Regions from separate parts of the Sporacetigenium sp. TC11 genome, predicted to be linked through region 3. Evidence: riboswitches for the same ligand, from Rfam matches in the RefSeq annotation. Region 3 holds a riboswitch; each other region holds the start of a gene.
The links. Region 3 has a riboswitch for cyclic di-GMP ahead of ACUSRV_RS02280 (CpsD/CapB family tyrosine-protein kinase). Riboswitches for the same ligand answer to the same signal wherever they lie in the genome.
Positions count from the first base shown of each region.

Region 1: another riboswitch for cyclic di-GMP. It lies ahead of ACUSRV_RS13175 (flagellar basal body protein); the one in region 3 lies ahead of ACUSRV_RS02280 (CpsD/CapB family tyrosine-protein kinase).
Region 2: another riboswitch for cyclic di-GMP. It lies ahead of ACUSRV_RS04570 (SH3 domain-containing protein); the one in region 3 lies ahead of ACUSRV_RS02280 (CpsD/CapB family tyrosine-protein kinase).

Region 1 covers NZ_JBYVNY010000009.1:128,151-132,615, reverse strand. The annotation lists gene fliD (flagellar filament capping protein FliD) at 1-581, shown strand, start outside; gene fliT (flagellar protein FliT) at 590-910, shown strand; gene ACUSRV_RS13185 (flagellin N-terminal helical domain-containing protein) at 1,013-1,822, shown strand; gene ACUSRV_RS13180 (hypothetical protein) at 1,903-2,619, shown strand; cyclic di-GMP riboswitch class I at 2,831-2,915, shown strand; cyclic di-GMP riboswitch class I at 3,098-3,183, shown strand; gene ACUSRV_RS13175 (flagellar basal body protein) at 3,277-3,594, shown strand; gene flgC (flagellar basal body rod protein FlgC) at 3,599-4,003, shown strand; gene fliE (flagellar hook-basal body complex protein FliE) at 4,013-4,306, shown strand; gene fliF (flagellar basal-body MS-ring/collar protein FliF) at 4,330-4,465, shown strand, end outside.
Region 2 covers NZ_JBYVNY010000002.1:328,705-333,169, forward strand. The annotation lists gene ACUSRV_RS04555 (putative selenate ABC transporter substrate-binding protein) at 1-183, opposite strand, end outside; gene ACUSRV_RS04560 (tetratricopeptide repeat protein) at 662-1,801, shown strand; gene ACUSRV_RS04565 (acyl-CoA thioesterase) at 1,952-2,374, shown strand; cyclic di-GMP riboswitch class I at 2,670-2,764, shown strand; gene ACUSRV_RS04570 (SH3 domain-containing protein) at 2,813-4,465, shown strand, end outside.
Region 3 covers NZ_JBYVNY010000001.1:461,612-466,076, reverse strand. The annotation lists gene lgt (prolipoprotein diacylglyceryl transferase) at 1-388, shown strand, start outside; gene rsmH (16S rRNA (cytosine(1402)-N(4))-methyltransferase RsmH) at 402-1,337, shown strand; cyclic di-GMP riboswitch class I at 1,402-1,490, shown strand; gene ACUSRV_RS02280 (CpsD/CapB family tyrosine-protein kinase) at 1,545-2,237, shown strand; gene ACUSRV_RS02275 (hypothetical protein) at 2,386-2,520, opposite strand; gene ACUSRV_RS02270 (hypothetical protein) at 2,656-3,216, opposite strand; gene ACUSRV_RS02265 (M14 family zinc carboxypeptidase) at 3,403-4,465, shown strand, end outside.

The DNA of each region.
Region 1 (4,465 bases), on a different contig from region 3:
CAGATTATCCCCCATTAACAGATGTTCAAAGAAAAGAAATGGAAGAGGATGAAATAAAAAATTGGGAAGAAAAGTCTAAACAAGGTATTCTTAGGAATGATAAAGAACTAAGAATGTTTATGGATGGTATAAAAGAAGCAGTTTTTGGTCCATTACAAAATACAGGAATCACCTTAGCTGAAATGGGAATAACATCTCCTGATGACTATAATAAACAAGGTCAAATAAAATTAGATACAGAAAAATTTGAAAAGGCATTAAGGGAAAGTGGAGACAAAGTTTATAGTGCTCTAACAGATAGTAACAATGGTGTATTTGAGAAAATGAAAAAGGTAGTATATGATTATGCAGGAAGCTCAACATCAATATTTGTTAAAAAAGCTGGTATGGATAAGTCTGCTGCTTCTTTAAAGAACTTATATTCGGAGCAATTAAGAAAACAAGAAGAAGTGATAAAGACCTTGCAAAGAAAAATGGATGATAGAGAAACGCAATTGTATAAAAAGTTTGCAAAATTAGAATCATCTATGAATAAATTTAATTCGCAGATGAGTTACTTATCACAGCAAACTCAGATGTAGGTGATATTATGAATAATAAAGTCAATTTGTACAAAGAAATATCACTAGAATTACTGGAAAGCTTAAAAAATGAAAAATTAGATATTATAGATGAAAATTTAGAAAAAAGAGAAGATATTCTAAAAGATATATATGATATAAACATTTTTAGAGAAAAAGCTATTAAAGAAGGTTTATTAGAAATAGAAAAAGAAATATCAAACTTATTTAATATCAAGGTTCATGAGGCTAAGAATGAACTTATGGAATATAGAATATCAAAACAAGCTAATAACACTTATGCAAATTTAAGCAAAGAAAAATTAAATATTTTTAATAAAAAGGTGTAAAGTTTTTAAGAAACTTACCGATATATATAATGTAGGATACTTGAGCCAAGTATCTATAAATAAGACAAGGATGTCGATTAAAAACTAAGGAGAGTGCAAAAAATGAGAGTAAACACTAATATGAACGCTATGATAGCTCATAGCCAAATGACTAAAAACACTGCATTATCAGGAAATTCTATGGAAAAATTATCTTCAGGTCTTAGAATAACTAAAGCTGGAGATGACGCTGCAGGATTAGCAATCTCTGAAAAAATGAGATCGCAAATAAGAGGTATGGAACAAGCTAATAGAAATACTCAAGATGGTATATCTTTAGTACAAACTGCAGAAGGTGCTTTAGAAGAAGCTGGAAACATAGCTCAAAGAATGAGAGAGTTAACAGTACAAGGTGCAAATGGAACATTAACAGGAGCAGACCAAACTAAAATAGCAACAGAATTAAAGGCGTTAGGTGAAGAAATATTACAAATAGGAGTAGAAACTAAGTTCAATGAAAAAGCTCTTTTAGATGGAACTAATGCTTCAATAACTATACAAGCAGGAGCTAATGCTGAAACAAGAACTGTAGCTTTGTTTGATTTAGAGACTGCAGCAGCAGGAGTTCAAAACTTATTAGTAACTGATACTACAACTGCACAAGCATCACAAGATGCAGTAGATGTTATTTTAGAAAGCATAAGTACTAACAGAGCAAGCTTAGGAGCTACTCAAAATAGATTAGAAGCAACTTCTTCTAACTTAACAACTTCATCTGAAAACTTAACTGCAGCAGAATCAAGAATAAGAGATGTAGATGTAGCTAAAGAAATGGTCAACTTATCTAAATTAAACTTATTAAATCAAGCAGCACAAGCTATGATAGGGCAAGCTAAGCAACAACCAGAAGGTGTAATGCAGTTATTAAGATAATTAATTAGATATAGAGAGTAAAGCGTTGGCTTTACTCTTTATTTTTATCATAAATATAATATAATTGAGGAGTTATTGATATGATAATAAACAATAAATCCGATCTGAAAATATATGAAACAAATCTATCACATTATAAAGATAATAAGCTAGAGACAGGGGACAAAAAAACAGATAATGAAAAGGATATAAAAAAAGATAAAAATAGTAATATAAATCTCGGTGTGTATAACGATATTAGAATACAAGTCAATAGTATGGATTATCAACAGAGAAATATTCAAGAAAAAATATCTTTAATTCAATCTGAAGAACTAAAGATAAGTCAAATAGAAAATTCTCTTGAACAAGCTAAAAAAGTTTATATGCAAGCAATAAATAATGAAAGCAAAGAAAATTCTAAGTATAAAAATGCAATTAAAGACTTTGTTAAGCAAATAGATGATATAAAAAAAGATTTTCAAGGTGACGATGATAGAGAACATAAAGAAAATAAAACAGATTATATATACTTAGATAAAGATACTGCTGATTATAAAACTATCGATATTATAAATAATACTTTGAGGGAAATAACCAGTATAAAAACTAAATTATCTGAATCTAAATCCAACTTAATTGTACTAGAGCAAATGATAGAAGGAGTTAAATCTAAAATTAAAAACAAAGAAAGCTATACAAAAGATTATTTAGATATTATCAAATATACAAAAGAAATTGTTTTGACAAACCCATATAAATATATGAATTCTCAAAATAATATCATTAGTGATATTGTTATTGATATTCTTAAGTAGTTTAAAATAAGAGCATGAGTATGAACTAATTTAAATTCATGCGCATGCTTTTTTTATATAAAAATCAAATTTAAAATACAATTTAGTTAGAATTATTATAGTTGTTAAATTTACTTTATTGCAGAAAAAAAGAAATTTATGTAAAATTTTAAAAAACCCTATTAAAATTTGTAAAAATTACGTATAATGGATTTATAATATATTTACACAAAAATTACATAGGCAAACCTAGAGAAATCTAGTGACGCAAAACTATAGGGACTAAGGTTGTAAAACTATGTCAGCCAGTTGCGAATGAGTTTAAAGCTACTCGTTCTGAGTAGCTTTTTTAGTACATATAAAATGGAAAATTTTGTCACAATTTACCTTAATACATAGTAAAAAAGGTAAAAATAGTATATAATTTAATATATTAGAAATAAGATTGTCAGAAAATGTGCTTATTTGTAAAAAAATGTAAAAAAATTGTACAATTAAAAAATTAAATAGGTAAACCTAGAGAAATCTAGGGACACAAAGCTATAGGGACTACGGTTATTATAACTATGTCAGCCAGTTGCATCCGAGCAGAATTTACATCACTTATGTATCTTTATTTAAGTGCGTTCGTATTTAACTATTCCTTCGGAGTAGTTTTTTTTATATAAGGAGGTAGTCATGAATACATACGATTTAATTAAAATAGGACTAGGCGCTACAGATTTAAGGAGCAAAGCTATAGCTCATAATATAGCAAACATAAATACACCTGGTTACAAAAGAAGGTATGTAAGTTTCGAAGAAACATTAAATAGTGCAACACCTAAAATAGAAGAAAAGGTAGATAATTCAACAAGTATGAGAGTAGATGGAAATAATGTTGATTTGGAAACAGAAAAGGTAAATCAAGCAGCTACAAGTCTTCAATATAATGCATTAGTAACTTTAGCGAACAGTAAGATATCAATAACAAAGAGTGTTATATCTGGGAGGTAATTAAATGAGTGTTTTTAGTGGGATGAGAATAAGTACAAGTGGGTTATCATCAGAAAGGCTTAGAATAGATACAATATCTTCAAATATAGCCAATATGAGTACTACAAGGGGAGCTAATGGAGAGGCATATAGACGTAAAGTTGCAGTATTTGAAGAAAACTTTGATGAAAAAGTAGGGATGTTAGGGGTAAAGGCTGCGGCTATAGAAGATGATAAATCACCATTAAAGCAAGTGTATGACCCATCACATCCAGATGCAAATGAAAAAGGATATGTAGAATATCCAAATGTAGATATATTAGTAGAAATGTCAGATTTAATGGCTGCATCAAGAGCTTATGAATCTAATGTAGATACATTAAATGCTCAAAAAAATATGATATCTAAGGCTTTAGAAATCGGAAGGTAGGGGTAGGGAATGAAGATAACTGAAGTAGCTCAAATTAGTAGTAAGCTAATAAATAATGACAATAAGGTAACAGAACAATCAAACTCAAATTTTTCGGATATATTTAAACAAGCTATAAATAATGTAAATGGGGCCCAAGTAAATTCAGATAATATGGTTCAAAGCTTTATAAAAGGAGAAAACGTAGCAATGCATGATGTTATGCTATCAGCACAAGAAGCACAAATGTCTATGCAATTACTTCTTGAAGTAAGAAACAAGTTTGTTGAAGCATATCAAGAAATAAACAAGGTGCAAATATAGTCTTTTAAGCAAGGAGTAAATAAATGGAACAACAAAATATAATTGAAAAAGTCAAAATTTTCTTGCTTAATAGTGTTGAAAAACTCAAGTCATTAAGCAATGCTAAAAAAATAGCAATTGGAGTAGGAGCAATAGCTGTTATACTTGCCACTATATTTA
Region 2 (4,465 bases), on a different contig from region 3:
TTTTTCGTTAAGATATTTTTCAAGTTCATCAAAAGATTTGTTTAATTTTGATGCATCTTGATCAGGTATTGCACCTATTTTAAGTATTTTTTCTTCCTTAGGCTGTTCCGAAGTTTTTGAACTACAAGCAGTAAGTGATATTACCATTAATACTGCTAATAAAGCTGTAATTATTTTTTTCATAATTATCCTCCAATTATATAAAAATCCGTGTATATTTAATTTTATTGTATAGTATTTCTATAGGTATTGTAAAATTTCAAAAATCTATATCTATATACTTACATATAGAAAAAATCTATAATAAAAAGTATTAAAAACTAGAGTTATATACTAAATGTATAAAAAAATTACAATATAGTGTATAATATACAAGAAATATATCGAAAAGGAGGAGATTAAAATTAATAATATAAATATAAAAGATGATTTACTAAACATAAAGCCTAAGGCCTTAGATATTAAAAATTTTGAAAATCTTTCTTATGAAAATTCAAATATAGATAAATCACAAATTGATCTAAATACCTTTAATAAATTAAGTTTAACTAGTGATAACATAAATGAATTATTACAAGGCCTTGAAAAGATAGTTATAGAAAAGGGAAATAAAAAAGATGCAGTTATAGATTCCTATACTATATATAATAGCGCTTTAGATATGATAAAAAACAATGATATTACAAATTCAATAAGTGAACTTAACAAAGCTATAAAATTAAATCCAAAAGATACAGATATATTAAACTTACTAGGTATGTGTAACTTCTTACAATGTAACTTTGATAGATCTCTAGGTTATTTTTCAAAAAGCTTTGCTTATAAAAAAAGTGATATTGCAAGTAAATATATAGATATTATGAGTTCTATGGATTTTGACACTTTTCTTGAAAGATACAATCATGCTATAAGATTTATAAGGGAAGGTTTATATGAAGAAGGAACTCAAATATTTAAACACTTAACAGAGGAATACCCACAACTTATAGAGCCGTACATAGTCTTAGGACTTATTTGTATGGAAAGAAAAGATGAAATAATTGCAAGGAATTATTTTAATAAAGCTTTAACACTAGATAAAAGTAATGAAATTGTTATTAAGTTTATAGACAAAAGAGTATATAAAATAGATGAAAATATAGAAAAACCAGCTAAGAAAAATCCAAAGGACAAAAAACAAAAGAGCAGTAAAAATAAGAAAAAAAACAGTTTACCTGTAGCAGTAATTGCTCTTTTAACAGCAGGAATAATAGGTCAATCTATATATGGATACAATAAAATATCAAATTTAAATAATCAAGTTAGTACATTAAATACACAAGTTGGTAGTTATAAAGAAGATTTAATAAAATCAAAAGAAGAAAATTCTGAGCTTAAAGCTCAAATCGGAAGCATTAAACCTATAATTAAAAAAGAAGTTTTAATTGCAGATGAACATGCTCTTTATAAAAAAGCATTAGACGAAAAAGAAAGAGGCCTACGTAAAGATGCAATAAAAAGCTTTGAATATCTTGCAGAGTATGGAAAAGACAAGTTATATGTTTCAGAATCTATATATATATTAGGTAGCATTTATGAATCTAAAAAAGATTACGATACAGCTTTAAAATACTACAATAATTATGTAAATAGATATACAGCTAAAGATAACTACTACGATCACTCATTGTATAATATAGCTATGATATATAAAGCACAAGGTGATATAGCAAAATGTAGGGAAAAGTTAAATGAACTAATAAACCAGGTTCCAGATAGTATATACAATAATTCTACAACTAAAAAAATATTAAATAGTTAATTAAAAAGGAAAGCATTATTAAATGCTTTCCTTTTTTGTATAAATATATCTACATACTTTATTTTTCATCAAATTTAAAAGGGTTTTGTTATTACATAATGAATATATTATTATGTAAAAATATTGCAAGCATTTAAGGAGGAACCTAAGATGAAAACTTATACAATGTCAAAATTAGTGAAATCAGAAGATTTAAATCACCACGGAACTTTATTTGCAGGAAGAATGGCTGAATGGTTTATAGAAGGCGCATTTATAGCTGCTGCAAGCACATACAAAAATCCTGATAATATGGTTTGTTTAAAAATGCATGGACTTAAATTTACTTGTCCTGTAAACAAAGGAGAAATAATAACATTAGAGACTAAGGTTATTTATACAGGAAATACTAGTATGACTGTTTATGGTAAGGTTGTAAAAAACGGAGATATAGAAAAGGTTATAGTAGATGGTTTTACAACTTTTATATGTGTTGATGAAGATGGCAAAAAAATGCCTCACAATATAGTTCTACAAGAACCAGAAAATGAAGCAGAAGCAAAACTTAGAGAATATGCAAAAAACTTAAAATAAGTTGATACAAAAAAAGAAAGTATTATTGGTACTTTCTTTTTTTATATCAATTTACTGCAAATTTTGAGAAAGATCCCTGGCTTTCAAGGTCGTTGGCGACATTAGCGTAGCTAATCTTAGATTTTGTTAAATTTAAAAGGGTTTTGTTGTTATTTAATGAATATAATATTATGTAAATATATTGTAATTATTTACATAATATGTAGAAATTAGCATTAAAAAATATTATAATTAAATAAAATGGCATACTACGCAAATAAAGTTTGATTTTAGAGGGTAGTATAAAATATAAAAAATTCGATAAAGGCAAATCTAGGAAAACCTAGAGACGCAAAGCTACAGGGACTAATTTTATACTTATAAGTATAATTATGTCAGCCAGCTGCCGAAAGGAGCGGATTAATAAGCACTAACAATTTTAAAAAAAGGAGTGGTTTTTTGAAAAAGAAGATGCCAATAATTTTAACAACTCTAGCTGTACTTCCATTAGCAGCAATAGATGCTAATGCAGCACCTAATGTGGGTGTAGTTACAGCTTCTTCGTTAAATGTAAGAAGTGGACCGAGCACAAATGATAAAATTTTATTTAAATTAAAAAGGAATGATAATGTAAACATATTAGATAATTCAAATGGATGGTATAAAATAGAAGCCAAGTCTGGAAAAGTAGGATGGGTATCTGGGAAATATATAAATATAGGAAATGCACCTAATCAACAGGATAGTACAAGTACATTAAAAAAGGTAGTAAACATAGACGGATTAAACATGAGAAGTGGACCAAGTACTGCATTTAGGGTAAATAAGGTATTAAACAAGGGAATAGAGGTAGAAGTAGTATCAGAAAAAGATGGTTGGTCACAAGTCAAATATAATAATATGAGCGGACATGTAGCAAGTAGATTCTTAGATGATAAGACAGAGTCTAAACCAGTACAACCACCTAAAGAAGATATTGTACAAGATAATAATGAACAACCGGTTAAGAGTATAAAAAAGGTTGTGAATATAAATGATCTTAATATGAGAATGGGACCAAGTACTAGATATAAGGTAATAAGTGTATTAAATAAAGGTGTAGAAGTAGAAGTAATATCAGAAAAAGATGGATGGAGTAGTATAAAATATAATAACCAAACTGGTAGTGTAGCAAGTAGGTATCTAAATGCTACAAAAATTCCTGACAATACTCAAAAGCCAGATGAACCTAAGGTTCCTGATAATAATCAACCTATAATTACTGTACAAAAAACAGTAAATGTAGATGGGCTTAACATGAGAAGTGGGCCTAGTACTACATACAAAGTAGTTACGGTATTAAACAAGGGAACTAAGGTAGAGGTAATATCAGAAAAAGATGGATGGAGTAAAATAAAGTACAATAATCAAAATGGCAATGTAGCAAGCAGATATTTAAATGAAATAAAAATTCCAGATAATACTCAAAATCCAACACAGCCTGATGTTCCTAACACAGGGGATAATAATTATGGAAGTAATAATGGGACTGTTGAGGAAAAGGTTTTAAATTATACTTTAGAGGAACATTTAGCAAAACAAGTAGTACTAGATCAAGTAATACATTCAGCAAATGTTAGAAGTGCAATTACCCTTACTAGCTTTTCAAGAGCAGTTGAAGATGATATAAAATATTATCTAGATCCAGTTAATTTTGTAAAAACTCCAAATGGAATGTATCAATTTTTAAAGTTAAATAATTATAGAGAAATATCTGAAGAGAAGTTAAATAGCTATTTAAACAATTTAAAGTTTAACTCTAATCAAAAAAACATATTTGAAAACAAAGCTAAAGTATTTATAGATGCATCGAAAAAACATAATGTAGATGTTGTATATTTAATATCACACGCTATGTGGGAAACTGGATATGGAACTTCTCGTCTAGCACAGGGACAGACTTTATATTCATACAAAGGACAAACCCTTAGCCAACCTGCTGTTGTATATAATTTCTATGGAATAGGGGCTATAGACAAAAACGCAAACGTATATGGAGCAGAGGCTGCATACTGTAATGGATGGACAAATGTAGATGCAGCTATATATGGCGCTGCAGATTGGATATCAAAA
Region 3 (4,465 bases):
ACAAGCTATAGGGAGATGGGGAAACTTCTTAAATAAGGAAGCTCATGGTGGTCCTACAAATTTACCTTGGGGCATAATGGTAGATGGTCAAAAGGTACATCCAACATTTTTATATGAATCTATATGGAATATAGGAGTATTTACATTTTTAATGTTATATAGGAAGAATAAAAAATATGAAGGTGAAGTTACCGTTTTATATATAATTGCTTATTCAATAGGTAGATTCTTCGTAGAAGGACTTAGAACTGATAGCTTAATGTTAGGGCCTCTTAGAATGGCTCAAGTTATAAGCTTAGCTGGAATAATAGTTGCTGTAATAATTCATGTATATTTAAGCAAGAAATCTAAAAATATAATAGATAATAAAGAAATAAATGAAAAATAAGGAGAGTTAATATATGGAATTTCATCACGTATCAGTGCTTTTAAATGAATGTATAGATAATTTGGATATAAAACCTGATGGTATATATGTAGATTGTACATTAGGTGGAGCTGGTCACTCTAAGGAAATAGTTAAAAAACTTGGACCTAATGGTCTTTTGGTATGCTTTGATCAAGATATAAATGCTATAAATACTGCAAAAGAAAGACTTAGTGATTATTCTGATAGAGTTAAACTTGTTCATAGAAACTTTGTTCATTTAAAAGAAGAATTAGAAAACTTAGGTATTAATAAAATAGATGGAGTTTTGGCAGACTTGGGAGTATCATCTCATCAACTTGATGAAGCCGAAAGAGGTTTTTCATATATGCAAGATGCTCCACTTGATATGAGAATGGATATAAGAAGTCCACTATCTGCATACGAAGTTGTAAATGAGTATGACGAGAAAGATCTTGCTAGAATAATAAGAGACTATGGCGAAGATAATTGGGCTAAGCGTATAGCACAATTTATAGTACAAGAAAGACAAGAAAAACCTATAGAAAGTACTGGAGAACTTGTTGAGGTAATAAAAAAAGCAGTACCTAAAAAGGCTAGAATGGACGGCCCTCATCCAGCTAAGAGAACTTTCCAAGCTATAAGAATAGAAGTAAACAATGAACTTGGAATAATAAACGAGATGATAGAAGATGCAACTTCAATATTAAATCCTGGTGGTAGAATATGTATAATAACTTTCCATTCTCTAGAGGATAGAATAGTTAAAAATGCTTATAAAGATTTGGCTATTGATTGTATATGTCCACCGGAACTTCCTATATGTCAATGCGATAAAGAATCTCTTTTAAAAATTATAAGTAGAAAACCTATATTACCATCAGATGAAGAAATAGAAGTAAATCCTAGATCTAGAAGTGCAAAATTGAGAGTTGCACAAAAAATATAGAGAAAATAGTCGATTTTTGTTTGCAATAAATCAGAAAAGTGATAAAATTTAAATCAGGATTAAAATTCGATAAAGGCAAATCTAGGGAAACTTAGAGACGCAAAGCTAAAGGGGCTAATTTTATTAATATAATTATGCTAGCCAGTTGCCGAAAAGTCGGCTATGAGTTTTGATTCGCAAGTACGTTAAAGATACAGGAGGTAACTTGTGAAAAATATTATATCCCATTCAGATCCTAAGTCACCTATATCAGAAGCATATAGAAGTATAAGAACTAGTATAGAGTTTAGTAATATAGATAAAAATATAAAAACTATAGTTGTAACTAGTTCAATGCAAGGTGAAGGGAAGAGCACTACAGCTTGTAATTTGGCAGTATCCTTTGCTAACTTAGGAAAGAAAATCTTGGTACTAGATTGTGATCTAAGAAGGCCAAGTATTCATAAGCAATTTGGAATTACAAATATACACGGCTTGATTGATGTTATTTTAGATTATAAAAACCTTGATGAATGCATTCAAAGAACTGATATAGAAAACTTAGATATAATCACATCTGGCCAGATACCACCAAATCCATCAGAGATGTTGAGTTCTAACAAGATGAGGAATTTAGTTAATAGTTTAAAAGATAATTATGACTATATTATATTAGATACTCCACCGGCTGGAATAGTAACTGATGCAGCTGTATTATCTAGTTATTGCGATGGAGTAATAATGGTATGTGCTTCTGGAGAAGTAGATATAGAAATGGCAAAAATAGCTAAAGAGCGTTTAAATAAAGTTAATGCTAAAATACTTGGAGCAGTTCTTAATAAGATGAAAATAGACAAGAATAAGTATTCAAATTATTACTATGGGGAAGATATTCCAAAGAAAAAACGCAAAAGAAACTAAAGAAATCTCCTAAGTCATATTATAATATGACTTAGGAGATTTTTTGTTATACTATATTATTTTCTTATGAACCATACGTGCACCAATTAGAGCAGCAGCTACTGTAGATACAGTAGCTATAGCTATATTTTTATATATTTTATTATAATTATTTATATTCATTTTTATTAGCTAAAGTATCACTAGGTTCAAGCCCACTACCATCTTCACGAACCCAATACCATGGTCCACCTAAATTGGCACCACCTGAAAATTCTCTTTCCTCATCTGTCCAATTTTCCATATTAGGATACTCTCTAGTATGATAGTATTTACGTCCATTAAACTCTTGAATACTGTCACCTTCATAAAAAATAATATCATCGTAATTATTAAAATATTTATATGCATATTCTACAGCTATCTTATCTGTAAATTCTTAATTAGAATTTATAGGTTTAGATGCTATGAAATCCTCCATTGTTCCATCAGGATAATAAGAAACAACTTTTTTAGTATATTTATGTACACATATAGCATCTTCAAATGAGTTGTATTCATTTCCATATATAAACGCATGATAATTATTCTTTATTTCCTTTGGCAATACGTCACCTTCTATAAGAGTATAATTGTACTCATTTCCATTTAAATCCTTCAGTATTTTTAAAGCTTCGTTAACTGTTATCGCTTCTTCAGCGTTTTCCTTCTTTTTAATTGTAGTTATTTTTTCTTCTAGATCGTTTAATTTAGAGTTATATTCTTTAGACAAATCACTATTTTTAGATTTTAATTCTTTTATTAATTTAGTAGCATCATCATATTTCTTATTAGAAATAAATTCTTCAATTTCCTTGATTTTTTTGTTTAAACTTTCTTCACTAATTTTCATTTCTGTTGAAGTTTTATTTTCTTCTTCTTCTGTTATTTTTTCATTTCCTTTACATCCTGTCAGCATTAGAATTACTAAAGTTATTAATATTAAGACTTTTTTTCTCACAGTAAAATCTTCCTCTCTTAAAATAATGTAAAAATATTCCACTGAAATATATTATAAGTGATTTTATTATCTAATGTATAAATTTTTGGAAAAGTTTAGAATATGTAAAAAAATAAAGGAATATAAATAAATATGTAGTAATATGTAAATATAAGGTATATTATAATATTTTTAGGGGGTAAGACAGTGAAGAAAATTTTGACGTTATTAATTTCATTTATTTTATGTTTTACGCAAATATCTTGGGGGCAGACGAAAGTAGTAGATACATCTAAAACTTATACCTACACCCAAATGGAAAGCGATTTATTTGAACTTCAAGAAATGTATCCAGATTTAATAAAGGTAAGTGTAATAGGACAATCGGAATATGGACGCAATATATATGAAGCTAAATTAGGCACAGGAGATGCAATACTTCATATTAACGGATCTCATCATGCTAGAGAGTGGATTAGTACAACACTGACTATGAAGATGCTTGAAGATTTAGCTATAGGTTACAAGAATAATGAAAAATGGTCTGTATACAATATTAGAGAAATTTTAAATAAAACAACTATATCATTCGTTCCTATGGTAAATCCAGATGGAGTTACATTACAACAATCTGGGTTAACGGAGTTTCCAAAGAGCGTTCATCAAAGTATTATTGCTATGAACAATGGCAGTACAAACTTTAAGCGTTGGAAGGCAAATGCAAAAGGAATAGATTTGAATCGTCAATATAATGCAAACTGGTATTCGTATTCAACACCAACTAAACCTAGTTATGCTGGGTTTAAAGGTTATAAACCAGAAGAAGCAAAGGAAGTAATTAGTTTATTAAACTTAGTAAGAAATGATAATCCTGAAATGGTTCTTTCTTATCATAGTTCAGGGGAACTAATATTCTGGAAGTATGGACAAGATGCTGCTAGATTACAAAGAGATCAAGTTTATGCAAATAAGTTAGCATCATTCACAGGATATGACTTAGTAAATAGTGGATATGGTATAAATGATGGTAAAGGTTTTAAAGATTGGTTCGTTCAAACAACTAAAAAGCCAGGATTTACCCTTGAATTAAGCCCATATGTGGGTGAAACAAATGTACCACTTTCAAACTTTAGTACAATATGGAATCAAAATAAATATGTGCCACTTTATTTGGCACAAGAAAGTTATAATCTATATTTTAAGAGAGTTGGAGATATAGAAACAAGTTTTAAAGAATTAAAGGATGTTAATAGTGATTATAGAATGATTA